Linked DNA regions of Streptomyces hawaiiensis. The protein of the gene in region 2 interacts with the protein of the main gene of each other region in a pairwise test. Links are inferred from orthologs where the notes say so. Each region holds a gene or a part of one and is shown on either strand. Other genes may lie near its edges. The genes, in order: CEB94_RS06865, ndk and CEB94_RS17115.

What was found.
Region 1: the proteins of ndk (region 2) and CEB94_RS06865 interact in binary tests that used the Escherichia coli proteins (3 or more experiments, as listed by UniProt). The link is inferred for Streptomyces hawaiiensis from one-to-one orthologs.
Region 3: the proteins of ndk (region 2) and CEB94_RS17115 interact in binary tests that used the Escherichia coli proteins (3 or more experiments, as listed by UniProt). The link is inferred for Streptomyces hawaiiensis from one-to-one orthologs.

Annotation. Positions count from the first base shown.
Region 1 is NZ_CP021978.1:1,481,035-1,490,508, forward strand. What follows is about bases 2,203-5,126. They hold CEB94_RS06865 (uracil-DNA glycosylase), read right to left. Parts: upstream 4,045-5,126; coding sequence 3,361-4,044; downstream 2,203-3,360. Other genes in these bases: CEB94_RS06855 (hypothetical protein), read left to right, coding at 2,211-2,732; CEB94_RS06860 (tetratricopeptide repeat protein), read right to left, coding at 2,742-3,242; CEB94_RS06870 (ABC transporter substrate-binding protein), read right to left, coding at 4,137-5,126. Outside these bases: CEB94_RS06840 (FAD-dependent monooxygenase), read right to left, coding at 1-868; CEB94_RS06845 (TetR/AcrR family transcriptional regulator), read left to right, coding at 951-1,541; CEB94_RS06850 (DinB family protein), read left to right, coding at 1,585-2,097; more of CEB94_RS06870, read right to left, coding at 5,127-5,723; CEB94_RS06875 (SDR family oxidoreductase), read right to left, coding at 5,923-6,681; 3-oxoacyl-ACP reductase FabG, read right to left, coding at 6,694-7,455; CEB94_RS06885 (excalibur calcium-binding protein), read left to right, coding at 7,685-8,134; CEB94_RS06890 (DUF3037 domain-containing protein), read right to left, coding at 8,153-8,566; CEB94_RS06895 (HipA family kinase), read right to left, coding at 8,563-9,318. UniProt on the Escherichia coli protein: Excises uracil residues from the DNA which can arise as a result of misincorporation of dUMP residues by DNA polymerase or due to deamination of cytosine.
Region 2 is NZ_CP021978.1:3,011,555-3,021,007, reverse strand. What follows is about bases 1-2,903. They hold ndk (nucleoside-diphosphate kinase), read left to right. Parts: upstream 1-1,196; coding sequence 1,197-1,610; downstream 1,611-2,903. Other genes in these bases: CEB94_RS13905 (rod shape-determining protein), read left to right, coding at 1,886-2,903; CEB94_RS13915 (DUF4233 domain-containing protein), read left to right, coding at 771-1,127; folC (bifunctional tetrahydrofolate synthase/dihydrofolate synthase), read left to right, coding at 1-765. Outside these bases: more of CEB94_RS13905, read left to right, coding at 2,904-2,905; rod shape-determining protein MreC, read left to right, coding at 3,050-3,997; rod shape-determining protein MreD, read left to right, coding at 4,011-4,685; mrdA (penicillin-binding protein 2), read left to right, coding at 4,834-7,077; rod shape-determining protein RodA, read left to right, coding at 7,074-8,276; CEB94_RS13880 (CYTH and CHAD domain-containing protein), read left to right, coding at 8,332-9,453. UniProt on the Escherichia coli protein: Major role in the synthesis of nucleoside triphosphates other than ATP. The ATP gamma phosphate is transferred to the NDP beta phosphate via a ping-pong mechanism, using a phosphorylated active-site intermediate.
Region 3 is NZ_CP021978.1:3,749,948-3,759,423, reverse strand. The notes cover bases 2,709-5,634. They hold CEB94_RS17115 (5-formyltetrahydrofolate cyclo-ligase), read right to left. Parts: upstream 4,483-5,634; coding sequence 3,934-4,482; downstream 2,709-3,933. Other genes in these bases: glp (molybdotransferase-like divisome protein Glp), read left to right, coding at 5,555-5,634; galU (UTP--glucose-1-phosphate uridylyltransferase GalU), read left to right, coding at 4,651-5,550; CEB94_RS17120 (penicillin acylase family protein), read left to right, coding at 2,709-3,875. Also shown: CEB94_RS17125 (potassium/proton antiporter), read right to left, coding at 1-766; more of CEB94_RS17120, read left to right, coding at 1,005-2,708; more of glp, read left to right, coding at 5,635-6,892; cyclic pyranopterin monophosphate synthase MoaC, read left to right, coding at 6,978-7,487; CEB94_RS17095 (MogA/MoaB family molybdenum cofactor biosynthesis protein), read left to right, coding at 7,484-7,984; CEB94_RS17090 (GNAT family N-acetyltransferase), read left to right, coding at 8,008-8,628; sepX (divisome protein SepX/GlpR), read left to right, coding at 8,801-9,476. UniProt on the Escherichia coli protein: Involved in the removal of 5-formyltetrahydrofolate.

The DNA.
Region 1 (9,474 bases), 1.5 Mb from region 2 along the record:
CGTGCGCGGCGTCGCCGAGCAGGGCGATGCGGCCGCGGTGGTAGGCGGGCAGGGGCTCGGCGATGTGGTGGACGTCGTGGCGCAGGACGTCCTCGGGGCGGGTGGCGGCGAGCACGGCGGGGATCGGGTCGTGCCAGTCGCCGAAGCGGCGCAGCAGCTCGGACTTCTCGTCGTCGGGCGCCCGGCCGCCGGCGGGGGTCAGGGCGGCGGCGTAGGCGTAGACGCGGCCGTCCTTCAGCGGGTGGGTGCCCCAGATGCGGCCCCGGCCCCAGCTCTCGTGCGAGGCGAACCGGGCTCCGGGGAGGGGGATCACGACCCGCCAGGTGGTGAAGCCGGAGTAGACGGCCCCCGGGTGGCGGGGGAAGAGCGCCCCGCGCACGGCGGACCGGACGCCGTCCGCACCGACCACCAGGTCGGCTTCGAGGTCGCCGTCCGTGGTCGTGACGCGGGCCGCCCGGCCGGGGCCGCCGCTGTCGGCGAGGGCCGCGGCGGCGTCCGTGCGGACGGCGTCCGCCGGGAGCAGGGCGGCGAGACGCTCGATGAGGGTGGCGCGGTGCAGCAGCACGAGCGGGCCGCCGAAGCGCTCGGCGGCGGCCTCGGCGGAGGAGCGGGAGAGCCACCGCCCGCTCGGGGTGCGCAGGCCCCCGTCCCCCGACCAGGCGGCGAGGCCGCGGATCTCGTCGCCGAGGCCGATGACGTCCAGTGCGCGCAGGGAGTTGGGAGCGAGGGAGATCGCCGCGCCGACCGGTTCCAGTGAGCGGGCGCGCTCCAGCACGGTGACGTGCAGGCCGCGCCGGTGCAGGGCGACCGCCGCCGTCAGGCCCCCGATACCGCCGCCGATCACGACGGCCCGCCTCGGCTGTGTCATAGCTCCTCCAGTAGTCTGACTACACCTGTAGTGACACCGCCGACGTTACTACAGGTGTAGTCGGACGGGTAGCGTGAGCCTCATGCCCGTACGCACCGCCGGCCCCGCCCGCTCCGACCTCGTCGCCGACACCGCACTGGCCCTGCTCGCCGAGCGCGGGATGCGCGGCCTCACGCACCGGGCCGTCGACGAGGCGGCCGGGCTCCCCCAGGGCTCCACCTCCAACCTCGCGCGGACCCGGCAGGCCCTGCTGGAACTCGCGGTGCGGCGCCTGGCCGACCGGGAGGCGCGGGTGCTGGGGCTGCACGAGATGCCGGACCCCCGGGCCGGGGCCGGCCCCCTGGCGGACGCGCTGGCCCTGGCGACCCACCGGGCCCTGACGGGCAACCGCGCCCTCACGCTCGCCCGCTACGAACTGGCCCTGGAGGCGACGCGCCGCCCCGAGCTGCGGGCCTACTTCGACGCCACCGGCGCCCGCTTCCGGGACCAGCTCGCCGTCCTGGTCACCGGGATGGGCTCGACGGACCCGGCCCGGCACACCCTGTCGCTGATCGCCTGGGCGGACGGGCTGATGTTCAGCTGCGTGGCGGGGTCGTTCGGTGCCGAGGTGCCGAGCCTGGAGGAGGTGCGGGCCGGGCTGCGGGAACTGCTGGAGGGGATGATCGGGGGCTGAAAATCTTGTGGTGCGGCGAGGGCGGCTCGGAAAGGATGCGTCCATGACGAACGAACGCCATGAGCCCGCCACCACCGCCGACGAGCGCACCATGCTGGAGGGCTGGCTGGACTACCACCGCCGGACCCTCGCCTGGAAGTGCGAGGGCCTGACCGACGCCCAGCTCCGCACCGCCGCGGTGGAGCCGTCCGAGCTGAGCCTGATGGGACTGGTGCGGCACATGGCGGAGGTGGAGCGGGGCTGGTTCCGCAAGGTACTCGCGGCCGAGGACGCAGGCCCGGTCTACTACACCGAGGAGGATCCGGACGGCGAGTTCCATCTCTCCGAGTCCGACACGTGGGAGGAGGCGTTCGCCACCTGGCAGTCCGAGATCGAGACCGCCCGGCGCAACGCGGCCCGCTTCGGCCTCGACGACATCTCCGAGGGCAAACACCGGCGCACCGGCGAGCGCTTCAACCTGCGCTGGATCTACACGCACATGATCGAGGAGTACGCGCGGCACAACGGCCACGCCGACCTGATCCGCGAGCGCATCGACGGCGCGACCGGCGACTGACGTCACCCCCGCCACACCGGCGCCCTCCGTACGGGGCGCGAGATCACCCGTGCGGGGCATCCTGCGCCAGGTCCGAGGCCCCACCGAGGGCCGGACACACCAGAGTTGCGCGGGTGCATCGAACGACGACCACAGCGACGCTCCTGCTGACCGTGGCGGTCTCGGCCCTCTCCGGCTGTACGACGGTCCCGCATCCCCCCGCACCGGGGCCCCCGACGGCACCATCCAGGCCGTCGGCGCCGGAGCCGGAGGGTGAGGCGGAGACCCGGATCGTGCAGGCGCCGGCCCGTGAGGCTCTGCAGCTCATCGAAGAGGCGTCCCACCGCCCGGAGCCGGCCGCATCGGCGTCCCGTCCGGCCGCACCCCCTGCGGCCCCGCCGGATCACGGGGCGCCGCAGCCCGGCCACCGCGACGCCCGCCCCCGCCCCGCCCGTCCGGAACGCCCCGAGCCCGCTCGGCGCGGCCCTCAGCGGTCGCGAACCGACCTCCCCTACGTGTCGGAGTCGGTACGGCAGGAAGTCGAGAAGAGCGTCCCGAACGGCGACGCGGACGTGTGCGCGCTGGGCAGGCGCTACGGGGGATGGCGGGCGGACAGCCCGGAGGCGACGATCTGCCGCGACACGTACCGGCGTTGACCCGTCGCGTCAGGGCCGCTGCCGTGGCGGCGTCCACGTCCCCGAGCCGCCCTCGCCCAGCCGGCACTCCAGCCGTGCGATGGCCGCCCACACGCCCTCGCCGTATCGGTCGCCGGTGAGGGCGGCGGCGGCTTCCCGGGCCCACCGCAGGTGCGTGCGGGCGGCGTCGCGGCGACCGAGTCCGAAGTAGTCGTCCGCCAGGTTCAGGTGCAGCGAGGGGGAGATCGCGATCACCGCGGTCACCGCGAGGGCCTCCTGCCTGGCCTCCTCTGCCGCCGTCAACGCGCGCAGGTCCCAGGCGAGTTCGTCCGCCGGGTCGTCCTGGGTGTCGGCCAGGTAGTGGGCGAGGGTGCAGCGGTGCAGCGGGTCGCCGTGCTCGCCGATCTCCGCCCACAGGCCGAGAAACCGGCGCCGGGCCTCCTCCCGGTCCCCCGCGTGGTGCAGCATGACGACCTGCCCGATCCGCGTCAGCACGGCGTCCGGCGCCGCCTGCTCCTGTCGCTCCGCCACGACGCCCTCCGCGCACTCGCCTGCTGTTCCCGCCGACGCTAACCGCAGGCGGGGGCGATCCGGCTCAGGCGGCTCCGGACACCGCCGGACCTGTCACGGCACGGCCGTACGGCCGGCGTCAGCCCAGGTTCGGGATCGTCCAGTCGATCGGCGTGTGCTCCTGCGCCGCCACCGCCTCGTTGATCCGGGTGAAGGGGCGGGAGCCGAAGAACTTCTTGGCCGACAGGGGCGAGGGATGCGCGCCCTTGACCACGACATGCCGGGACTCGTCGATCAGCGGGAGCTTCTTCTGCGCGTAGTTGCCCCACAGCACGAAGACCGCCGGGTCGGGGCGCTCGGCCACCGCCCGGATCACGGCGTCGGTGAACTTCTCCCAGCCCCGGCCCTTGTGCGAGTTGGCCTCGCCGCCGCGGACCGTGAGCACCGCGTTGAGCAGCAGCACGCCCTGCTCGGCCCACGGCATGAGGTAGCCGTTGTCCGGGATCGGCGTGCCCAGCTCCTCGTGCATCTCCTTGTAGATGTTGCGCAGGGACGGCGGGATCCGCACGCCCGGCCGGACCGAGAAGCACAGTCCGTGCCCCTGTCCCTCGCCGTGGTACGGGTCCTGACCGAGGATCAGGACCTTGACCCTCTCGAACGGCGTGGCGTCCAGCGCCGCGAAGACCTCCTCGCGGGGCGGATGGACGGGACCCTTCGCCCGCTCCTCCTCGACGAACTCCGTCAGCTCCTTGAACCAGGGCTGCTGCAGTTCGTCGCCCAGAACCCCGCGCCAGGACTCGGGCAGCATGGCGATGTCGGTCACGTCAACGTCCTCACGATGTGCGGTCACTTGCAGGCCACAGAACCTACAGGCGACCACTGACAACGCGCCCGGGAAGCCCGCTGCCCGCTCCCCTACCAGGCGGTCTTGCGGTGCAGCTCCCACAACATCATGATCGTCGACGGGTCCATGGCCCGCTCGGCGCCCGAGACGTCCCGGCTGGCCGCCACGTACTGCCGGCCCTGCCACAGCGGCAGCAGCCGCGCGTCGTCCACGAGGATCCGCTGGGCCGCCTCGAACTCCTTCTCCACGTTCGCGCGGTCGCTCTCCCGGCGCGAGCGGGGCAGCAGATCACCGGTGATCTCGGGGGCCGGGTAGGGCGTACCGAGGGCGTTCTGGTCGCCGACGAACGGCGCGATGAAGTTCTCGGCGTCCGGGAAGTCGGGGAACCAGCCGCGCCCGAACACCGGGTACTCGCCCTTCTGGTAGCCCTCGACATACGTCTTCCAGGGGCGGCTCTTCAGGCTGATCGTGAACAGGCCGGACGCCTCGAGCTGGCGCTCCAGCTCCTTGAACTCCCCGGCGGTCTCGGAGCCGTAGCGGTCGCTCGTGTACCAGAAGGTGAGCGGGACGCGCTGGTTGATGCCCGCCTCGGTGAGGATCTTGCGGGCCTTGGCGACGTCGGGGTCGCCGTAGTCGTCGAAGAAGCCCGTGGTGTGGCCCGTGAGGCCCTTGGGGACCATGGAGTACAGCGGGTCGACCGTGTCCTTGTAGACCTTGTGGGCGATCGCCGCCCGGTCGACGACCTGCGCGATGGCCTGGCGCACGGCCTTCTTGTTCGCCCAGGAGTCCTTCGGGTTGAACACCAGGTAGTTGATGTCGGTGCCCGTGCCCTCGACGAGCTGGATCTCCTCGTCCTTGGAGGACTTGCTCTGGAGGTCGACGACGTCTCCGGCGGCCAGACCGCGGTAGGTCACGTCGATCTCCTTGTCCCGCAGGGCCTTCACCATGGCGCCGGAGTCCTGGAAGTAGCGGACGGTCACCGCGTCGTTCCGGCGCTCCGCGTAGCCCTTGTAGTCGTCGTTGCGGACGAGGACGGCCTCCTTGCCGTCGGCGTACGAGTCGAGGGTGTACGGGCCGGAGCCGACCACGTCGCCGCCCTTGCGCAGGCTGTCCTCGGGGTAGGCCTTCGGGGACACGATCGACATGGCGGGGGTGGCGAGCACGAACGGGAAGGTCGCGTCGGGCTTGTTGAGGTGGAAGATCACCTCACGGTCGCCGGGCGCCTGGACCCGCTCGAGGCTGCCCAGCAGACCGGCGGGGCCGCCGTTGACGTTGATCTTGCGGATCCGGTCGAACGAGTACTTCACGGCCTGGGCGTCGAGCGCGTCGCCGTTGGAGAACTTCAGGCCCTCGCGCAGCTCGCAGCGGTAGACCTGGTTCGAGGAGTCGCTGAAGCCGCAACTCTCGGCGGCGTCCGGCTGGGGCTCGCTCGCGCCCGTCGGATAGCTCAGGAGCGTTTGGTAGATGTTGCGGAACAGCTCCCAGGAGCTGTCCCACGAAGCGGCAGGGTCGAGCGTGCTGGGCGAACTGGTGGTGCCCACGACGATCGGTCCTTCGTCCTCCGGGGTGTCGGACGACAGCACGCCGCATCCGGCGAGCAGGGCCGATATGGACGCGATGGCCGCCACCCGCCGCAGGCATCGGTTCCGGTTGAACACGCGCACGCTCCTCGATCTGCCATACCAAGGGTCGGCAGACCATACCGCAGTGCCGCGCCCGCTGACCCTCCCCGGTACATGACCTCTTGATCGATAAACCTTTGACGACGTTGTCATCGCTCTTTGCGGTGTCTTTACGCCGACACGGGCGCCGTTCGTGTCAACGGGCGCCCGTGTCGATCCGTGTGCGCGGCCCTGGTCAGCCGGTTCCGGCGTTGAGGAAGATGCCGCCGTCCACGACGAGCGTCTGGCCGGTGACCCAGTCGGACTGCTCGGAGGTGAGGAACGCGGCCGCGCCTCCGATGTCGGAGGGCACGCCGAGCCGGCCCAGCGGGTAGGCCGCGGCGGCCTCCTCCTCGCGGCCCTCGTACAGGGCCTGGGCGAACTTGGTCTTCACCACGGCCGGGGCGATCGCGTTGACCCGGACCCTGGGCGCGAACTCGTGCGCGAGCTGCACGGTCAGGTTGATCATCGCGGCCTTGCTGACGCCGTACGCGCCGATGAAGGGCGAGGGCGAGAGGCCCGCGACGGAGGCGATGTTGACGATCGCGCCGCCGTTGTCCTTCTGCCAGGCGTGCCAGGTCCGCTGGGCGAAACCGAGCGCCGAGACGACATTGGTCTCGAAGACCTTGCGGGCGACGTTCAGGTCGAGGTCGGCGATCGGCCCGAACACCGGGTTGGTGCCCGCGTTGTTGACCAGGTAGTCGACGCGGCCGAAGGCCTCCATCGTGCGCTCGACGGCGACGGCCTGGTGGGCCTCGTCGTGCGCCTTGCCGGCCACGTAGACCGCGCGGTCGGCGCCGAGCCGCTCGACGGCCTCCTTGAGGGCGTCCTCGTTGCGGCCGGTGATGCACACGCGGTCGCCGCGCGCGACCAGGGCCTCGGCGACGCCGTAGCCGATGCCGCGGCTGGCGCCCGTGACGAGGGCGGCCTTGCCGGAGAGTTCCACGGAAGTCATGTTCTTCGTCCCTTAGTCGAGCGGTCCGCCGGCCACGTACAGCACCTGGCCGGAGACGAACCCGGCCGCCTCGCCGGTGAAGAAGGCGATGGCGTTGGCGATGTCCTCCGGCTCGCCGACCCGGGCCACCGGGATCTGGGTGGCGGCGGCGGCCTTGAAGTCCTCGAAGCCCATGCCGACGCGGTCGGCGGTGGCCTTGGTCATCTCGGTGGCGATGAAGCCGGGGGCGACGGAGTTGGCGGTGACGCCGAACTTGCCGAGCTCCTTGGCGAGGGTCTTGGTGAAGCCCTGCAGGCCCGCCTTGGCGGCCGAGTAGTTCACCTGACCGCGGTTGCCCAGCGCCGAGGACGACGACAGGTTGACGATCCGGCCGAAGCCCGCGTCCACCATGTGCTTCTGGCAGGCCTTGGACATCAGGAAGGCGCCGCGCAGGTGCACGTTCATGACGGTGTCCCAGTCGGAGACGCTCATCTTGAACAGCAGGTTGTCGCGCAGCACGCCCGCGTTGTTGACCAGGATCGTCGGCGCGCCGAGCTCCTCGGCGATCCGGGCGACGGCCGCCTCGACCTGTGCCTCGTCCGAGACGTCGCACCCGACCGCGAGGGCCTTGCCGCCCGCGGCGGTGATCTTCTCGACGGTGTCCTTGCAGGCCGCCTCGTCGAGGTCGAGCACGGCGACCGCGCGGCCCTCGGCGGCCAGTCGTACGGCGGTGGCGGCACCGATGCCGCGCGCGGCACCGGTCACGACGGCAACCCGCTGCTCAGTGGTGGACATGACTGCTACTCCTCAGGTGAGCGACCGCTTAGTACCTTCAGTGGGTGTGACGCTAGAAGCCCTGGCACGCGGTGTCAACGGCCCAGGGCGGCATGTGATCCATCACCCGGGCCCACCCTGCCCGACAGCACCCTCCGGGACACCCGATCGGCCTACGGCCGCGCGCCGCCGCGTCCCTCGGCACCTAGCGTCGGAGCGCGAGCCACCCGTGGCCGAAGGGAGGCGCTCCATGCGCCGTCGCACCGGTGTCATCGGCACGCTGTTCGCGATCGCCGCGATCGTGCCGCTGGCCGACCCCGCTCACGCCCGGCAGGACCTGGACTGCCGCCACTTCTCCTTCCAGGAGGAGGCGCAGGCCGTCTTCGACGCGGATCCGAGTGATCCCCACCGACTCGACGAGGATCAGGGCCCGGACGACGGCATCGCGTGTGAGGCGTTGGCCCGCCGCGGTGTCATCTCCCCCACCACATCCCCCACCCCGTCATCACCCAGCACTCCTGCCAGTCCCTCCGCTCCCGTCACCGGCGCTCCCACCGGCTCCCCTGCCCAGGGCGTGCGAGGCGGGCTCGGGGGTGCGGTGGCGTCGGGACCGAGCGACTGGGACGTCGCCATCGGCCTGACGTTCGCGGCGGGTGCCGCCGTCGCCGCCGGTTACGTGGTGAAGCGCCGTCGGCGCTGACGGCCCGAGGGGTGTCCGTCACCTCACCAGCAGGTCCAGCAACCGCTCGGTCTCCGCCGCCGGGTCCGTGGTCAGGCCGGTGTGCACGGGGCCGGGCTGGACGATCGTGGAGCGAGGGGCGACGAGCCAGCGGAAGCGGCGGCCCGGGTCGTCGGACGCCGCCTGGCCGGCCGCGGGGCCGCCCGCGCACAGGCTCTCCACGGCCCGCAGGGCGGCACGGACCCCGGCCACGTCGGCCCGGGGGTCCAGGGCCAGCAGGCGGGTCTCGTCGAGGTGGGTGCGGGCACCGACGTACGCCTCGGCACGGCAGTAGACGAGGACCCCGGCGTTGACGCACTCGCCGCGTTCGACGCGCGGGACGACGCGCAGGACGGCGTACTCGAAGACGTGGCGGTCCCGGGGCCCGCCCTTGATGATGTGCCGGTCGTTCACTTGAGCCCCTGGATGCGGTCGTGGATGACGGCGGCCCGTGCGAGCAGCGGACGCGCGTAGGCCTGCCTCAGGTCGTCCGGCGCGGCGAAGCCGGGTTCGTCCGTGAGCCAGGCGTCCGGGATCTGCGCGGTGACGTCGGCGAGGAGTTCCTCGGTGACCAAGGGCGCCAACTCGGCGGCGGCGGTGGCGACGTCGGGGGCGAAGGACGCCAGCGCGTGGTCGGAGGCGTCGTACGGGCGGGCGGCGGAGGCCTCCACGCCGGGCCAGTTGTGGTGCCAGATCATCGTCGCGCCGTGGTCGACGAGCCACAGCTCGCCCCGCCACCTCAGCAGGTTGGGGTTGCGCCAGGACCGGTCGACGTTGTTGATCAGCGCGTCGAACCAGACCACCCGGCCGGCCTCCTGAGCGCTCACCGGGAACGCCAGCGGGTCGAAGCCGAGCGCGCCGGAGAGGAAGTCCATGCCGAGGTTGGTGCCGCCGCTGGACCGGAGCAGGCTCTGCACCTGCTCGTCGGGTTCGCCGAGCCCCAGCTCGGCGTCGAGCTCGACGGTGACCAGGCGCGGCATGCGCAGCCCCAGGCGGCGGGCGAGTTCCCCGCAGACCACCTCGGCCACGAGCGTCTTGCGGCCCTGTCCCGCGCCGGTGAACTTCAGGACGTAGGTGCCGAAGTCGTCGGCCTCGACCAGGCCCGGGAGCGAACCGCCCTCACGCAGGGGCGCGATGAAACGGGTCGCGATCACTTCCTTGAGCATCGCCCCAGGTTACTGACGCCGGCGGCCGCCGCGGCGACGGCCTCGCGGCGGCGGGCCGGAACCTGACAGCGAACCGACAGCTCCGCTTTACCCGCGTCCTTCCGCGAACGAGTCAGGATTTCGACATTGTCTGAACAGCCGGTCCCCAGGGGCCGT
Region 2 (9,453 bases):
ATCAAGCAGGGTGCGACGGTCATCATGGCGCAGCAGCCGGTCGACGCGGCGCAGGTGCTGCTGAAGAAGGCCGTCGAGGTGGACGCGACCGTGGCCCGCGAAGGGCTGGAGTTCGGTGTCGTCGAGCGGCAGGTGGCCGTCGGCGGGCAGTTGATGACGCTGCGCGGGCTGGGCGGCGAGTACCGCGAGGTGTACCTGCCGCTGCACGGCGCGCACCAGGCGCACAACGCGGCCGTCGCGCTCGCCGCCGTCGAGGCGTTCTTCGGCGTCGGCGCGCAGCGGGCCGACGCGCTGGACCTGGACACGGTCCGCAAGGCCTTCGCCGCCGTGGCTTCGCCGGGCCGGCTGGAGGTCGTGCGCCGGTCGCCGACGGTCGTGCTGGACGCCGCCCACAACCCGGCGGGTGCCCGGGCGGCGGCCGAGGCGGTCGGGGAGGCGTTCCAGTTCAGCCGCCTCATCGGCGTGGTCGGCGCGAGCGGCGACAAGAACGTACGGGGGCTGCTGGAGGCCTTCGAGCCGGTGTTCGCCGAGGTCGTGGTCACGCAGAACTCCAGCCACCGCGCGATGGACGCCGACGAGCTCGCCGGTATCGCCGTGGAGGTGTTCGGCGAGGAGCGCGTCCAGGTCGAGCCGCGGCTGCCCGACGCGCTGGAAGCCGCCATCACGCTGGCCGAGGAGGAAGGCGAGTTCGCGGGTGGCGGTGTGCTCGTCACCGGTTCCGTCATCACCGTCGGCGAGGCCCGACTGCTCCTGGGGAGGGGCTGAGTCCCGTGCGCATGCTCTGTTCTTCGACGCTGATCGGCGAGTTCTTCGTCATCGGATTCGCCGGTCTGGTCGCCATGAAGGACCCCGACCTGTCCATGGCGACCGTGTGGACGGTCAGCGGCATCGCGATGTTCCTGTGCCTGGTGCTGTGCGGCCTGGTGACGCGTCCGGGCGGGGTCGCCCTCGGCTGGGCGCTGCAGATCGCGCTCATCGCGTCGGGTTTCATCGTCCCGACCATGTACTTCCTGGGTGCGATCTTCGCGGCCCTGTGGTGGGCGTCGGTGCACTACGGCCGGAAGGTGGACGAGGCCAAGGCGAGATTCGCGGCCCAGGCGAGCTCCTCCACACCTGACGCTGCGTAACAAGCGCCCCGACACGCCGGGTAATCTCGTCCCACCGCAAAACCTTTACGTACGCACAAGGAGCCCGTCGTGAGCCAGCGCACCCTCGTCCTCCTCAAGCCCGACGCCGTCCGTCGTGGTCTGACCGGCGAGATCATCAGCCGCATCGAGCGCAAGGCGGGCTGGACGATCACCGCGCTGGAGTTGCGCACGCTGGACCAGGACACGCTGGAGCAGCACTACGGCGAGCACAAGGGCAAGCCCTTCTACGAGCCGCTGGTGGAGTTCATGGCTTCCGGGCCGGTCGTTGCGATGATCGTCGAGGGTGAGCGGGTCATCGAGGGCGTGCGCGCACTCGCCGGCCCGACCGACCCGATCGCCGCGGCGCCCGGCTCCATCCGCGGCGACTTCGGTGTGATCGTCCGGGAGAACCTGATCCACGCCTCCGACTCCGAGGAGTCCGCCGAGCGCGAGGTGAAGATTTTCTTCCCCGGCCGGGCGTAGCGTCCGCACCCCACCAGCACATACGGCAGGCCCGGGGGCCCAGGCCCCCGGACTTTGCGGCATATGCGTGGCGATCGAGGGAACGATGGTCCCCGAACGCCCGTCTCCAGAAGCGAATGCGGACGGCATCTGCTGACAATGGCGGAGACCCTCCCGCAGTGTTCGCGAAGGCGCGTCTACGATGGAAGCCTTCACGTCACAGCACCCACCTTTGCCTACCTGATAAGCCCTCAAAAGCTAGTGGGAAGGCCAGACGAATCCTGATGGGGAACTCAATGTCGTTCATCGGCCGTGACATGGCTGTCGACCTCGGGACCGCCAACACGCTGGTGTACGTCAGGGGTCGCGGGATCGTACTCAATGAGCCGTCCGTCGTGGCGATCAACACCAACACCGGTGGCATCCTCGCGGTCGGTGCCGAAGCGAAGAAGATGATCGGGCGCACGCCCGGCAACATCGTTGCCGTTCGTCCGCTGAAGGACGGCGTGATCGCCGACTTCGAGATCACCGAGCGGATGCTCCGCTACTTCATCCTGAAGATCCACAAGCGGCGGTATCTGGCTCGTCCGCGGGTCGTCGTCTGTGTGCCCTCGGGCATCACGGGCGTCGAGCGCCGCGCCGTCATCGAGGCGTCGTCCCAGGCCGGCGCCCGTCAGGTGCACATCATCGAGGAGCCCATGGCCGCGGCCATCGGCTCCGGCCTGCCGGTCCACGAGGCCACGGGCAACATGGTGGTCGACATCGGCGGCGGCACCACGGAGGTCGCGGTCATCTCCCTCGGCGGCATCGTCACCGCCCAGTCCATCCGTGTCGCGGGCGACGAACTGGACAACGCGATCATCCAGCACATCAAGAAGGAGTACTCCCTCCTCCTGGGTGAGCGCACGGCCGAGCAGATCAAGATCACGATCGGTTCGGCGTACGACCTCGACTCCGACGAGCACACCGAAATCCGCGGCCGGGACCTGGTCTCCGGGCTGCCGAAGACCGTGGTCATCTCCGCCGCCGAAGTCCGCAAGGCGATCGAGGAGCCGGTCAACGCGATCGTCGACGCCGTCAAGACGACCCTCGACAAGTGTCCGCCGGAGCTGTCCGGCGACATCATGGACCGAGGAATCGTTCTGACCGGCGGCGGAGCGCTGCTGCGGGGCCTCGACGAGCGGCTGCGCCGGGAGACCGGCATGCCGATCCACATCGCCGAGGACCCCCTCGACAGTGTGGCGCTCGGGTCCGGAAAGTGCGTCGAGGAGTTCGAGGCGCTCCAGCAGGTGCTGGACGCCCAACCGCGCAGATGACATAACTCTTCGATTCCGCCGTACGGGACGATCTCCTCTCGTACGGCGGATCGTTGATACAGCTGCATAAGCTCCCACATAGCAGCCCCTCGGGTTTCCCTGGGGCTTCCCGAATTCCTATGAGGAAGGGCACGGCCGCCGCACGTGAGGGACACACGAGAGAGCCGGCTGCTCCTGGTGCTGCTGATCGCCGTCGCGTTCGCGCTGATCACGGTGGACATCCGCGGCGGGGAGGACTCGCCCGTCGACGGTGCCCGGCAGGCCGCGGCAACCGTCTTCGGCCCGATCGAGAGCGGGGTTTCGGCCGCGGTCGACCCGGTCGGCAACGCGGTCTCCGCCATCCGCGACTCCGGGGAGCGGCACGACCGGCTCGCCGTGCTGGAAGAGGAGAACGCGGCCCTGAAGGCGCGGCTCGGCAGCGACGACCGCAGCCGCAGCCGCCTCAAGCAGCTCGACAAGATGCTGAAGATCGCCGGCCAGGGCCAGTACGGCATCAAGGGTGCCGAGGTCATCGCCATCGGAGCCGCGCAGGGCTTCTCCTGGACCATCACCATCGACGTCGGCGCCAAGGACGGCATCACACGCGACATGACCGTCCTGAACGGGGACGGGCTCGTCGGCCGCGTCACCACCGTCGGCCCCAACACCGCCACGGTCCTGCTGGCCAGCGACCCCGACTTCACGGTCGGCACCCGCATGGAGTCCGGCGACGAGCTCGGCTTCGCCTCCGGACAGGGCGACCGCCCGCTGCGCGTGGAACTCCTCAACGGCAAGGCGGAGGTGAAGAAGGGCGACCGCCTGGTCACCTTCGGCTCCCAGGCCGACCGGCCGTTCGTACCCGGCGTGCCCGTCGGCGTGGTCTCCCGCGTGGACCCCTCCGGCGGCGGCCTGACCCGCACGCTCTACGTCACGCCGTACACCGCCTTCACCAAGCTCGACATCGTCGGTGTCGTCGTCGAGGCGCCGAAGAAGGACCCGCGTGACACGGTGCTCCCGCCCAAGCCCAAGCCCACCCCGAGGCCGACGGTGACGGTGACCGTGACGCCGTCCGCCGAGGCCCCCGTGGACGGCCAGAACCAGCAAGAGCAGTAGGAGCTGTCACCCCATGCGCGTCAACCGGATCCTGCTCTCCTCCGCCCTGGTCGTCGTCGCCCTGGTGATCCAGGTGAGCGTCCTCGCCCGCCTCCACCTGCCGGGCGCCGTGCCCGACCTGCTGCTGCTCACCGTGCTCGGCCTCGCGCTGGTGTACGGGCACGTGGGCGGCGCCCTCGTCGGTTTCGGCGCGGGTCTGCTCGCCGACCTGGCCCCGCCCGCCGACCACGCCGCGGGGCGCTACGCCCTCGTGCTGTGCGTCATCGGCTACCTCGCGGGCCTGGTGAAACCAGAGACGGGCCAGCTGAAGTCCGCGACCGGCCCCATGGCCGTCGTGGTCGCCGCCGCGGTCGGCTCCACCCTGATGTACGCCGGGGTCGGCGCCCTCGTCGGGGACACCGCCGCCCGCCATGTGGGCCTCGGCAGTCTGCTGTTCACGGCCGCCCTGTACGACCTGCTGCTCGCCCCGTTCGTCGTGCCGGGGATCATGGCCCTGGCCCGGCGTGCCGAGAACGACCCGCTCGCCGAGTCGACCTCGGCCGCGGCCAGGGCCACGGACATCTCCTCCGGCTGGCTCTCCGGCGGCACCGGACTGAAGATCGGCAGCCAGCGCAACGGGCTGCGGGTGAAGGCGGCCCGGGCGCGGATGGCACGTGCCGGACGCATCAAGGGGGTCAAGCGGCTGTGAACGCGGGGAAGTTCACCCGAACGGGTCGGTCCCGTAGGAACGCCGGCTCGTGGGCCGGTCGTTCATCACTCGTATCCGCACATGCGTACCCGGACGCACCTGCGGACCCGCACATCCGTACGCGCACCGAGAGGGGGAGGCAGCCGCAGTGACCAACATCCCCGAGACCGGCAGGAACTCACGGGTCCAGATCCGGCTCGTCGTCATCCAGGTCCTCGTCCTGTCCCTCCTGCTCACCCTCGGCGGACGCCTCTGGTACCTCCAGATCCGCGAGGGCGCCGCATACGCCAAGGAAGCGTCGGGGAACCACGTCCAGCAGGTCGTCCAGCCCGCCGTCCGCGGCTCGATCCTGGACGCCCGCGGCGTGGCCCTCGCGGACAACGAGACACGGCTGGTGGTCTCCGCCTCCCGCACCGACCTGCTGAAGATGAAGGACGACGGCAAGGAAGTCCTCGCCAAGCTCGCCAAAGTCCTGGGCATGACGACCAAGGAAGTCCAGGAGAAGGTCCGGCTGTGCGACGCCAAGACGCCGCAGCCCTGCTGGAACGGCTCGCCGTACCAGCCCATCCCCATCACCGACGAGGCCACCGCCAAGCAGGCCCTCCAGATCCGCGAGCGCGCCGAGGACTTCCCCGGCATCACCGCCGAGCCGGAGGCCGTGCGCCGCTACCCGAGCCCCGGCAAGGCCAACACCGCCCAGGTCCTCGGCTACCTCTCACCGGTCACCGACGAGGAGATCAAGAAGGCGCAGAACACCAACTCGCCGTATCTGCGCTCCGACCAGGTCGGCCGCTCCGGCCTGGAGCGCCAGTACGACAAGGCGCTGCGCGGCAAGGCCGGCGTCACCCGCTACGAGGTCGACAACCTCGGCCGGGTCATCGGGCAGGCCGAGGCCGACCCGGCCCACCCCGGCGACAACCTCGTCACCAGCATCGACTCCCGCGTCCAGCGGATCGCCGAGTACCAGCTGCACGAGGCGATGAAGGAAGCCCGCAAGCAGCACGACCGGAACACCGGCACCAACTACAAGGCCGACTCCGGCGCCGTCGTGGTGATGGAGGCCAGGACCGGCCGCGTCGTCGCCATGGCCTCGAACCCCACGTACGACCCGAACGCCTGGGTGGGCGGCATCTCCGCCAAGGACTACGCGCGGCTCACCGGCAAGAGCTCCAACTACCCGCTGCTCAACCGCGCCATCCAGGGCCAGTCGGCACCCGGCTCCATCTTCAAGGTCGTCCCGACGGCCGCCGCGGTCAACGCGGGCTACTCCTTCAACGGCCCGTACCAGTGCTCCAGCTCGTACTCGATCGGCGGTCAGGTCTTCAAGAACTTCGAGTCCAAGGGATACGGCCCCATCAGCCTCGGCCGCGCCCTGGAGGTCTCCTGCGACACGGTCTTCTACCGGCTCTCCCACGAGGAGTGGAAGCGCGACGGCGGCACCAAGCCGAAGAAGAACCCGGGCGACTGGTTCTACAAGACCGCCCACCAGTTCGGCCTCGGCAAGGAAACCGGCATCGACCTGCCCAACGAGGTCACCGGCCGCGTCCCCGACCGCCAGTGGAAACTGGACTACTGGAAGGCCAACAAGGACGCCTGGTGCCGCACCGGCAAGCGCAACGGCAGCTACGCCGAGAAGATCGCCTACGAGAACTGCCTCGAAGGCAACCGCATGCGCGCCGGTGACTCCGTCAACTACTCCATCGGCCAGGGCGACACGCTCGTCACGCCCATCCAGATGGCCACCATCTACGGGGCCATCTCCAACGGCGGCACCCTCTACAACCCCTCCGTCGGCAAGGCCGTCATCAGCGCCGACGGCAAGACCGTCACGCCGATCAAGCCCGAGTCGCACGGCAAGCTGCCGATGACGCAGAAGACGCGCGACGAAATAGACGAAGCCCTCGCGGGAGTCGCCACCCGCGGTACGGCCGCCTGGAGGTTCGGCGGCTGGCCGCAGGACAAGATCCCGATGCACGCCAAGACGGGCACGGCGGAGGTCTACGGCAAGCAGACGACCTCCTGGTTCGCCACGTACACCAAGGACTACTCGATCGTCATGACGATCTCCCAGGGCGGTACGGGCTCCGGCGCCTCGGGCCCCGCCGTCCGCAACATCTACAACGCGCTGTACGGCGTCTCCGAGGACGGCGACATCAACCCCAAGAAGGCCCTGCTGCCGACCCCGCAGAAGGCCCTGCCGAAGGTCAAGACGGACGGCACCATCGCCTCCCCGAAGGTCTCCAAAGACCCCGCCAAGGACCAGAAGGCCGACAAGAAGGACCCGAACGCCCCGGCCGACCCGCTCCAGCCGGCGACGGCGCCCCCGCCGACACCCGAGAACCGTGACACCCGAAGGCGACGCCGCCGGGGAAGCCGGAGGTTGCCAGCATGACCGGCGGTGTGAACAGCTTCCAGGTCTCCGGCTACGGGCCCGAGCGCTCCGGCTGGACGCGGCTGCTGGCCCGTGACTCGGTGGCGCGGCGGCTCGACTGGCCCATCCTGCTGTCGGCGCTGGCCCTGTCGCTGCTCGGCACGCTCCTCGTCTACTCGGCGACCCGCAACCGCACGGAGCTCAACCAGGGCGACCCGTACTACTTCCTCGTCCGGCACCTGCTGAACACCGGCATCGGCCTCGCCCTGATGGCCGCCACCATCTGGCTCGGCCACCGCACCCTGCGCACGGCCGTGCCCGTCCTCTACGGCTTCTCGCTGCTGCTGATCCTGCTGGTGCTGACCCCCCTCGGCTCCACCATCAACGGCGCCCACTCCTGGATCAAGCTGCCCGGCGGCTTCTCGCTCCAGCCCTCGGAGTTCGTCAAGGTCACGATCATCCTGGGCATGGCGATGCTGCTGGCGGCCCGGGTCGACGCCGGCGACAAGCAGTACCCCGACCACCGCACGGTCGTGCAGGCGCTGGGGCTTGCCGCCGTGCCCATGCTGATCGTGATGCTGATGCCCGACCTCGGGTCGGTCATGGTGATGGTCATCATCGTGCTCGGCGTGCTGCTGGCCTCCGGGGCGTCCAACCGATGGGTGTTCGGCCTGCTCGGCGCGGGCACCCTCGGCGCGGTCACCGTCTGGCAGCTCGGGGTGCTCGACGACTACCAGATCGCCCGCTTCGCCGCCTTCGCCAACCCCGCACTCGACCCGGCCGGCGTCGGCTACAACACCAACCAGGCCCGTATCGCCATCGGTTCGGGCGGCCTGACCGGCTCCGGCCTCTTCCACGGCTCGCAGACCACCGGCCAGTTCGTGCCCGAACAGCAGACGGACTTCGTCTTCACCGTGGCGGGGGAGGAACTGGGCTTCCTCGGCGGCGGCCTGATCATCGTGCTGCTCGGCATCCTCCTGTGGCGGGCCTGCCGCATCGCCCGGGAGACCCCGGACCTGTACGGCACGATCGTGGCCGCGGGCATCGTCGCCTGGTTCGCCTTCCAGACCTTCGAGAACGTCGGCATGACACTCGGCATCATGCCGGTCACCGGCCTGCCGCTGCCCTTCGTGTCATACGGTGGATCATCGATGTTCGCCGTGTGGATAGCGGTGGGGTTGCTGCAGTCGATCCGGGTGCAGCGGCCGATGTCGGCATGACACCGCGCGGGGTGGCCCTCTGCCGCCCCGCGCCCCGGCCGACTAGATTCGGTTCATGGCGGACAGCAAGCGCGAGATCGAGCGGAAGTACGAGTCGGCGGACAGCGGACTCCCCGACCTGACCGGAGTCGCCGGGGTCGCGGCCGTGGTCGACAAGGGCGTGGCCCACCTCGACGCCACCTACCACGACACCGGCGACGAACGCCTCGCCGCGTCGTCCGTCACCCTGCGCCGCCGCACAGGCGGTTCCGACGCGGGCTGGCACCTGAAGTTCCCGATCGCTCCGCACGTCCGCGACGAGATCCACGCCCCCCTCTCCGACACCCTCCCCGACGACCTGGCCGCGCTGGTCCGCTCCCGGGTCCGCGACAGCGAGCTGCTACCGATGGTCCGGTTGCGCTCCGACCGCGACGTACGCCACCTGCTCGACGCCGACGGCCGGCTGCTCGCCGAGGTGAGCGTGGACACGGTGCACGCCGAACGGCTCACGGGCCGCGGCGGTCAGGCGCAGTGGACCGAGGTGGAGGTGGAGCTGGCCGACGGGGGAGACCCGGCCCTGCTCGACAAGGTGGAGAAGCGGCTGCGCAAAGCGGGCGTACGGCCCTCGGCGTCGTCGTCGAAGCTGGCCCGCGCCCTCGAGGAGACGGCCCCGAAGAAGCGGCGCGCCTCCGCACCCGCCCGGGAACCGGTGACCGCCGGCGACCATGTGCTCGCCTACGTGCGCACCCAGCGGGACGCGATCGTCGAGCTCGACCCCGCCGTCCGCCGGGACGTCGAGGACTCCGTGCACAGCATGCGCGTGGCCACCCGCCGGCTGCGCAGCACCTTCAAGTCGTTCGGCAAGATCCTCGACCGGACCGTCACCGACCCCATCGGCGAGGAGCTGAAGTGGCTCGCCGGCGAGCTGGGCCTGGACCGGGACCGCGAGGTGCTGACCGACCGGCTGACCGCGGCCGTCGACGAGGCACCCGACGGCCTGGTCCGCGGCCCGCTCGCGGAGCGCCTGCGCTCGTGGTCCAGCGCCGAGCACAGCGGGGCCCGCGGCCGCCTCCTCGGCGTCCTGGACTCCCGCCGCTACCTGACCCTGCTCGACACCGTGGACGCGCTGATCGCCGACCCGCCGCTGCTGAAGGCCGCCGGCAAGGAGCCCCACCAGCCGATCGCCAAGGCCGTGCGG
Region 3 (9,476 bases), 740 kb from region 2 along the record:
CGAGGAAGCCGCTCCCGTGGGCCAGCGCGCCGCCGGCGTACGCCACCACCGCGATCGCCATGACCGCGATCGGGTAGAGGCCGGACGCGGGCAGTGCCACGTGCCTGAGACCCAGGGAGCCCAGCCAGCCCACCGCGAGCCCGATGGCCGCGCCGATGGCCAGCTCCAGCACGATCACGCCCAGCAGCACGTACCAGTGCTCGACCGGCCCGGCCGTGGACAGGGACACCACGAGGATGACCACCGGGGCGTCGTTGAAGCCGGACTCCGCCTCCAGCGTGCCCGTCACGCGCGCGGGGAGGGGGATCTTGCGCAGCACGGAGAACACGGCCGCCGCGTCGGTCGAGGAGACGACCGCCCCGATGATGAGCGCCTGCCGCCATTCGAGGCCGATCAGGTAGTGCGCGGCCGACGCCGTCACCCCGACGCTCACCGCGACACCGGCCAGCGACAGCGCCGTGGCGGCCGGCAGGACCGGCTTGATCTCCTTCCACTTCGTGCCCAGACCGCCCTCGGCCAGGATCACGACCAGGGCCGCGTACCCGATGACCTGGGTCAGTTCGGCGTTGTCGAAGTGGATGTCGCCCACGCCGTCCTGGCCCATGGCGACGCCGATCCCCAGGTACACGAGCAGGCTGGGGAGCCCGCTGCGCGAGGAGATCCGTACCGCTGCGACGGCGACGAGCAGGACGAGCGAGCAGACGAGCAGGAGCTGGTTGAGGTGGTGAACAGTCAGCGGCCGAGTCCTTCCCTGGCCCGCACGCACGCGCGCGTGGGCTCACGTACATCGCACATGAAGCTGTGGCGCACCGCGCCAACTACTTCGTTACCTTACCTAACTCTTGACGATTTCTTGACGCTTCCAGGGGCAGGATCGAACGTCAGTCCGTGCCGGTTCCCGACTCCGCGTCAAGGGGCGCAAGACCCTGCGCCTATCGTTGCTCCAGCGCTCAGTTAAAAGCACAGCCGAACCTGCCGCTCGCGTTAGGACAGCAAGGACAGCGATGCCCCCCAACACCACCGCCTCCACGGGTCAGCAGCCCGGCAAGTCCGGCAGGAGAAAGGGGCGCAAAGCCCGCCTTTTCGTGCTCGTCCTGGTGCTGGCCCTCATCGGGGGCGTGGCCTACGGGTCGTACTGGTCCGTCAGTACCGTCCGGGCCTCGTTCCCGCAGACCAAGGGCTCCCTCACCCTGAAGGGCCTCTCGGGCCCCGTCGAGGTCAAACGCGACAATTACGGCATCCCTCAGATCTACGCCTCCTCCGACGCGGACCTGTTCATGGCGCAGGGCTACGTCCAGGCGCAGGACCGGTTCTACGAGATGGACGTCCGCCGCCACATGGCCTCCGGCCGGCTGTCGGAGATGTTCGGCAAGAGCCAGGTCGACAACGACGAATTCCTGCGCACCCTCGGCTGGGACCGGGTCGCCAAACAGGAGTACGACACCAAGCTGTCGGCCACCACGAAGAAGTACCTCCAGGCCTACGCCAAGGGAGTCAACTCCTACCTCCAGGGCAAGGACGGCAAGGACATCTCCCTGGAGTACGCGGCGCTGGGCTTCACCAACGACTACAAGCCGCAGCAGTGGACCCCCGTCGACTCGGTCTCCTGGCTGAAGGCGATGGCCTGGGACCTGCGCGGCAACATACAGGACGAGATCGACCGCGCCCTGCTCACCAGCCGCCTCGGCCCGAAGCAGATCGCCGACCTGTACCCGGAGTACCCGTACAGCCGGAACAAGGCGATCGTCCAGGAGGGCCAGTACAGCGAATTGACGGGGGCGTTCGAGCAGGGCGGCACGAACGGCACGTCGGGTGCGAACGGTACATCCGGGACGAATGGAACCGGCGGTACCTCCACCGGCACCGCGGGCACGGCGTCCGGCGGCTCCGGCACCTCGGGCACCGCCTCCGGCACGAGCGGCACCGCCTCCGGCTCGTCCGGCACGAGCGGCACCGCCTCGGGCACAGCGGGCCTGGACAGCCAGCTCGGCGGCCTGACCCAGGTCCTGGACGACCTCCCGCCGGCCGTCGGCGTCAACGGCGACGGCATCGGCTCCAACTCCTGGGTCGTCGGCGGGAAGCACACCATCAGCGGCAAGCCGCTGCTGGCCAACGACCCGCACCTGTCGCCCTCCCTGCCGTCCGTCTGGTACCAGATGGGCCTGCACTGCCGCAGCGTCTCCAGCACCTGCCAGTACGACGTCAGCGGCTACACCTTCGCCGGCATGCCGGGCGTGATAATCGGTCACAACCAGAACATCGCCTGGGGCATGACCAACTCCGGCGCCGACGTCACGGACCTCTACCTGGAGAAGATCACCGGCGACGGCTACCTGTACGACGGCAAGATCAAGCCCTTCAAGACCCGCGAGGAGACCATCAAGGTCGCCGGGGGCGAGCCCAAGAAGATCGTCGTACGGCAGACCGAGGACGGGATGCCCCTGCTGTCCGACCGCGACGAGGAGCTCGTGAAGGTCGGCAAGAAGGCCACCGTCGACACCGCCGCACCCGACAGAGGCGACGGCTACGGCGTCGCGCTGCGCTGGACCGCCCTGCAGCCCGGCACCACCATGGACGCCGTCTTCGCCATGGACAAGGCGAAGAACTGGACCGACTTCCGCAAGGCCGCCGCGCAGTTCGAGGTGCCCTCGCAGAACCTGATCTACGCCGACACCGAGAACAACATCGGCTACACGCTGCCGGGGAGGATCCCCCTGCGCGAGGAGAGCGACGACGGCTCCATCCCGGCGCCCGGCTGGGACCCGAAGTACCGCTGGAGCGGCTACATCCCGCAGGACGCGCTGCCCTACGAGTACAACCCGGACCGCGGCTACATCGTCACCGCCAACCAGGCCGTGATCGACCCGGACAAGTACCCGTACACGCTCACCACGGACTGGGGCTACGGCGCGCGCAGCCAGCGGATCACCGACCTGATCCAGTCGAAGATCAAGGACGGCGGCAAGATCTCCACGGACGACATGCGCCAGATGCAGCTGGACAACAGCAGCGAGATCGCCCGGCTGCTGGTGCCCACGCTGCTGAAGATCGACCCGGAGAACAAGGACGTCCGCGAGGCGCAGAAGCTCCTGGAGGGCTGGGACTACACCCAGGACGCCGACTCCGCGGCGGCGGCCTACTTCAACGCGGTCTGGCGCAACATCCTCAAGCTCGCCTTCGGCAACAAGCTGCCCAAGGAGCTGCGCCCCAAGGGCCAGTGCCTGTGGGTCGAGCCGGTCAACACCACCGGCCCCGCCGACGAGGCCGAGAAGGTCCGCGAGTGCGGCCAGCGCGACCCCGACCAGGCGCAGCCGGACGGCGGCGACCGGTGGTTCGAGGTGGTCCGCAAGCTCATGAACCAGCCGGACAGCGACTGGTGGAAGACGCCCAAGGTGGGCAACATCCGCCCGGGCGCCGTCAATCGCGACCAGCTGTTCAAGCGGGCCATGATCGACGCCCGCTGGGAGCTGACCGCCAAGCTCGGCAAGGACATCGACTCCTGGAGCTGGGGCCGGCTGCACCGCCTGTTCCTGAAGAACCAGACCCTCGGCACATCGGGCCCCGGTTTCATCCAGTACGCCCTCAACCGCGGCCCCTGGAAGCTCGGCGGCGGCGAGGCCACGGTCAACGCGACCGGCTGGAACGCCGCCGGCGGCTACGGGGTGGTGTGGGTGCCGTCCATGCGGATGGTGGTGAACCTCGGCGACCTCGACAAGTCGAAGTGGATCAACCTCACCGGCGCCTCCGGGCACGCCTACAGCGCCCACTACGTCGACCAGACCGACAAGTGGGCCGACGGCGAACTGCTGCCGTGGTCCTTCTCGGACCAGGCGGTCGAGAAGAGCACGGCCGACAAGCTGGTGCTCAAACCGTGAGCCACTGACGTCAGTGGCAAAAGCGGCCCTCCACGCGTGCGTGGAGGGCCGCTTCGCGTCAGGGCTCCTGGCGGAACCGCCGTACGCCCGACGGTGTCACCACCGCGTGTACCGGCCGGTCGTGCGGCTCCTCGGGGACGCGTTCGACGACCTCGGAGTCGTACAGCAGCACCACCAGGGCGGGATGGGCCCCGGCCCGGTCCAGCCGTGCCAGGACCCGGTCGTACGAGCCGCCGCCGCGCCCGAGCCGCATCCCGCGCGCGTCGACCGCGAGCCCGGGCAGCAGCACGGCGTCGGCGGTGGTCACGGCGTCCGGCCCGAGGCGCTCGCCCGCGGGTTCGAAGAGGGCCATCCTGCCTCCGTGTTGCACACGCGCCAGGGAGCCCTCGCCCGCGTACGCGCCCCAGTCCAGGTCGTTGTCGGGCAGCAGGACCGGCAGCAGCACGCGCACGCCCTGGGCGCGCAGCGCGTCCAGGAGCGCGAGCGTCCCGGGTTCGCTCCCCACGGAGACATACGCCGCGACCGTCCCGGCCCTCGCCAACTCGGGCAGCTCCAGCGCCCGCCCGGCCAGCGCGGCCGACGTTTCCCGCAGGTCATCCGCCGTCAACCTGTTCCTCACCGCGAGGATCTCGCGCCGCAAACTCCGCTTGTCAGGCTCGCCCGGACGTGCGATAGGCCTCAATGGTTGCTCCCGTACCGTCGCAATACGCTCATATGAGCGCCTATGAACCGGAGCCGCAGATTCCATGCAAAGGCACCGGATAGGGTGGCGGACATGACTCAGCACCCTCGGATCAGCAAGGCTGTCATTCCCGCAGCAGGCCTCGGCACCCGGTTCCTGCCGGCCACCAAAGCCACTCCCAAGGAGATGCTGCCGGTTGTGGACAAGCCCGCGATCCAGTACGTGGTCGAGGAGGCGGTCGCCGCGGGTCTCGACGACGTCCTCATGGTGACGGGCCGCAACAAGCGCCCCCTCGAGGACCACTTCGACCGTAACTACGAGCTCGAATCGGCACTTCAGAAGAAGGGCGACGCCGGCCGTCTCGCCAAGGTGCAGGAGTCCAGCGACCTCGCGACCATGCACTACGTCCGCCAGGGCGACCCCAAGGGCCTCGGCCACGCCGTCCTGTGTGCCGCCCCGCACGTGGGCGACGAGCCCTTCGCCGTCCTCCTCGGCGACGACCTGATCGACCCCCGCGACCCGCTGCTGCAGCGCATGGTCGAGGTCCAGGAGCAGCGCGGCGGCAGCGTCATCGCGCTCATGGAGGTCGCCCCGGAGCAGATCCACCTCTACGGCTGCGCCGCCGTGGAGACCACCGAGGACAGCGACGTCGTCCAGGTCAGCGGCCTCGTCGAGAAGCCCGACCCGGCCGACGCCCCGTCCAACTACGCGGTCATCGGCCGCTACGTCCTCGACCCGCACATCTTCGGCATACTGCGCCGGACCGAGCCGGGCCGCGGCGGCGAGATCCAGCTCACCGACGCCCTCCAGCAGCTCGCCGAGGACGAGAAGATCGGCGGCCCCGTGCACGGCGTCGTCTTCAAGGGCCGCCGCTATGACACCGGCGACCGCGGTGACTACCTGCGTGCCATTGTCCGACTCGCATGCGAACGTGAAGACCTGGGCCCGGACTTCCGGACCTGGCTTCGCAGTTACGTAGCCGAGGAGATGTAGCACGTTGAGCAGCGCCGCGCCCCACGTCACCGGCCAGGACCACGCCGGCCCCGACCACCTGTGGTCGGTGGACGAGCACCTGGAGGACATCCTCGCCACGGTCCGGCCCCTGGAACCCATCGAGCTGCAGCTGCTCGACGCCCAGGGCTGCGTCCTCGTCGAGGACATCACGGTGCCGGTGTCCCTGCCGCCCTTCGACAACAGCTCGATGGACGGATACGCGGTACGGGTCGCGGACATCGCGGGCGCGAGCGAGGAGTTCCCGGCGGCCCTGGAGGTCGTCGGGGACGTCGCCGCGGGCCAGTCCGAACTGCTCCACGTGGGCCCCGGCCAGGCCGCCCGCATCATGACCGGCGCCCCGCTGCCGCCCGGCGCCGAGACGGTCGTGCCCGTCGAGTGGACCGACGGCGGGCTCGGCGAGGGCCCGGCGCGCGGGATGCGCGCCCGCAGCCTCGGCCCCGAGGGCGCCACGGGGCAGGTGCAGGTGTACCGCCCGGCAGAGGCCCGCGCGCACGTGCGCGCGAAGGGCAGCGACGTGAAGGCCGGCGACCGCGCCCTGGAGGCCGGCACCATCCTCGGCCCGCCCCAGATCTCCCTGCTCGCCGCGATCGGCCGCGGCACCGTCCGCGTACGCCCGCGCCCGCGCGTGGTGGTGCTCTCCACCGGCAGCGAACTCGTCCAGCCCGACACGGAACTGGGCCCCGGTCAGATCTACGACTCCAACAGCTTCGCCCTCACCGCGGCCGCCCGCGACGCCGGCGCCATCGCCTACCGCGTGGGCGCCGTCGCCGACGACGCCGAGACCCTGCGCTCCACCATCGAGGACCAGCTGGTCCGCGCCGACCTGATGGTCACCACGGGCGGTGTGAGTGTCGGCGCGTACGACGTGGTCAAGGAGGCGCTGTCCCACGTCGGCGACGAGGACGAGGCCGGCAGCGGCATCGACTTCCGCAAGCTCGCCATGCAGCCCGGCAAGCCCCAGGGCTTCGGCTCCATCGGCCCCGACCACACGCCGCTGCTGGCCCTGCCCGGCAACCCGGTGTCGTCGTACGTCTCCTTCGAACTGTTCGTCCGTCCCGCGATCCGCGCCCTCATGGGCCTGCGGGACGTCCACCGCCCGACGGCCCGGGCGACGCTGGCCGCCGACAAGGCACTGACCTCCCCGAAGGGCCGCCGGCAGTTCCTGCGCGGCACGTACGCCGACGGCAAGGTCACCCCGGTCGGCGGGGCCGGGTCCCACCTGGTCGCCGCCCTCGCCCACGCGGACGCCCTGATCACCGTCCCCGAGGACACCGTCTCCGTCGAGCCCGGCACCGAGGTCGAGGTGGTCCTGCTCGGCTGAGAGCCGCTGGTTGGGGGTACCGTGTCGCGCACAGCAGGCCCGTGCGCCGCACCGCGACGGGCCCGGACCGGGAGCGCCACACAGCATGAGCACGCAGGACCCACCCCCGCACGACGGCCCTACGCAGGACCGGCTGACGCACATCGACGAGGCGGGCGCCGCCCGCATGGTCGACGTGTCGCAGAAGGACGTGACCGCGCGCACCGCCCGCGCCAGCGGACGCGTTCTCGTCTCGCCCCGCGTGATCGAGCTCCTGCGCGGCGAGGGTGTCCCCAAGGGCGACGCCCTCGCGACCGCGCGGATCGCCGGGATCATGGGCGCCAAACGCACCCCCGACCTGATCCCGCTCTGTCACCCGTTGTCGGTGTCCGGTGTGAAACTGGACCTGTCGGTCGCGGACGACGCCGTGGAGATCCTGGCCACCGTGAAGACGACGGACCGCACGGGTGTCGAGATGGAGGCCCTCACCGCGGTCTCCGTCGCCGCGCTCACCGTGATCGACATGGTCAAGGCGGTCGACAAGGGAGCGGTCATCACGGACGTACGGGTGGAGGAGAAGACAGGCGGCAAGTCGGGCGACTGGAGCAGGGCATGACCTACCGCGCGCTCGTCGTCACGGCCTCGAACCGGGCTGCCGCCGGGATCTACGAGGACAAGGGCGGCCCGCTGATCTCGGACGGCCTCAAGCGCTTCGGCTTCGAGGTCGACGGCCCCCAGGTCGTCCCCGACGGCGACCCCGTCGAGGCCGCCCTGCGCGCCGGTGTCGACGCCGGCTACGACGTCATCGTCACCACCGGCGGCACCGGCATCTCGCCCACCGACCGCACCCCCGAGGCGACCCGCCGCGTGATCGACCACGAGGTGCCGGGCATCGCCGAGGCCGTCCGGGCGTTCGGCCGGGAGAAGGTGCCGACCGCGGCGCTCTCCAGGGGCCTGGCCGGAGTGGCCGCAGGCACGCTGATCGTCAATCTGCCCGGCTCCAGCGGCGGCGTGAAGGACGGCCTCGCCGTCCTGGAACCGCTGCTCGTCCACGCAGTCGAGCAGCTCCGGGGCGGCGACCACCCCAGACCCGGCAGTGGGGGTGCGAGCTGAACAGCCCATCCTGGCCCGTGGAGCTGGTGGACGGAGACCTCGTCCTCAGGCCGATAAAGCTGCGCGACCAGCGGGCATGGCGCGAGGTCAACCGGCGCAACCGCGACTGGCTGCGCCCCTGGGAGGCGACGATTCCGCCGCCCTCGCCCGGCGGGCCGATGACGCACCGCCCGACCTTCCGCCAGATGGTCCGCCACCTGAGGGCGGAGGCGAACGCGGGCCGGATGCTGCCCTTCGTCATCGAGTACCAGGGGCGGCTGGTGGGGCAGTTGACGGTCGCCGGGATCACCTGGGGCTCGATGTGCTCGGGCCACGTCGGCTACTGGGTGGACGAGGCCGTGGCCGGCCGCGGTGTGATGCCGACGGCGGTGGCGCTCGTCACGGACCACTGTTTCCGCACCGTCGGGCTGCACCGCATCGAGGTCTGCATTCGCCCCGAGAACGGGCCCAGCCGCCGGGTCGTGGAGAAACTCGGATTCCGCGAGGAGGGTCTGCGGCCGCGTTATCTCCACATCGACGGGGCCTGGCGCGACCATCTCGTCTTCGCGCTCACGGCGGAAGAGGTGCCGGACGGGTTGCTGAGACGCTGGCAGCGGGCACGATCGCAGAGTAATCCGGGAATGCGGCACCACCCCGGAAATTGAATAAGTGTTCGAAATTGATCGGTCGATGACCGTCTCAGGGCAATGAATTCCCGGGCTGGGTGGTCTGCTGATCGCATCGATCACAAGAAAAGTTCGAAATATCAGCCAGATCGTGCGACACACCGGCGCAATTGGCAGATGGCCTCACGCAAACCCCTCTACGGTGTGAGACGTGAGCAGCAGCGGCCTCATCTACGCAGTCATTGTCGGGGCCTGGGCCGCCTACTTGGTGCCCATGTGGCTCCGTAGGCAGGACGAGCTGAACGAGGCCCGTCCGACGGAACGCTTCAGCACCGCCATCCGGCTGCTGTCCGGACGGGCGGGGATGGAGCGCCGGTACGCCAAGGACCTGCGGGCGCGCTCCACCGACGAGGAGGAGCGGGACGCCGACGACCTGGACTCCGTCACCGACTCGGTGGACGTCCGGGCCTTCGCCGTGTCCAAGACCCGTCCGCAGACCCAGGCACCCGTACCGTCGCCCGCCCCCGGGCCCCCGGCCCGCCCGGCGGCCCCCGAGCCCCCGGCCCGCCAGTCGCCCGCACCGAACGCGGCGGCTTCCGGGCGTCCCCGGGAACGGGTGCCCGCCGCCCGGCGCAGCGCCTCGGCGCAGGCGGACCAGGCGGCCGCGGCGCGAGCCCGGCGCTCGAAGGTGCTCGCGCGCCGTCGGCGCACCACCACCATGCTGTTCCTCGCCTTCACGCTCGGCGCGATCGTCGCCGCGGTCGGGGGACTCGCCTTCCTGTGGGCGCCCGGCGGGCCCGCGGTCATGCTCAGCGTCTACATCGCGTACCTGCGCTCCCAGGAGCGCCGCCGGTTCGCGTACCAGATGGACCGCCGCATGGCCGAGG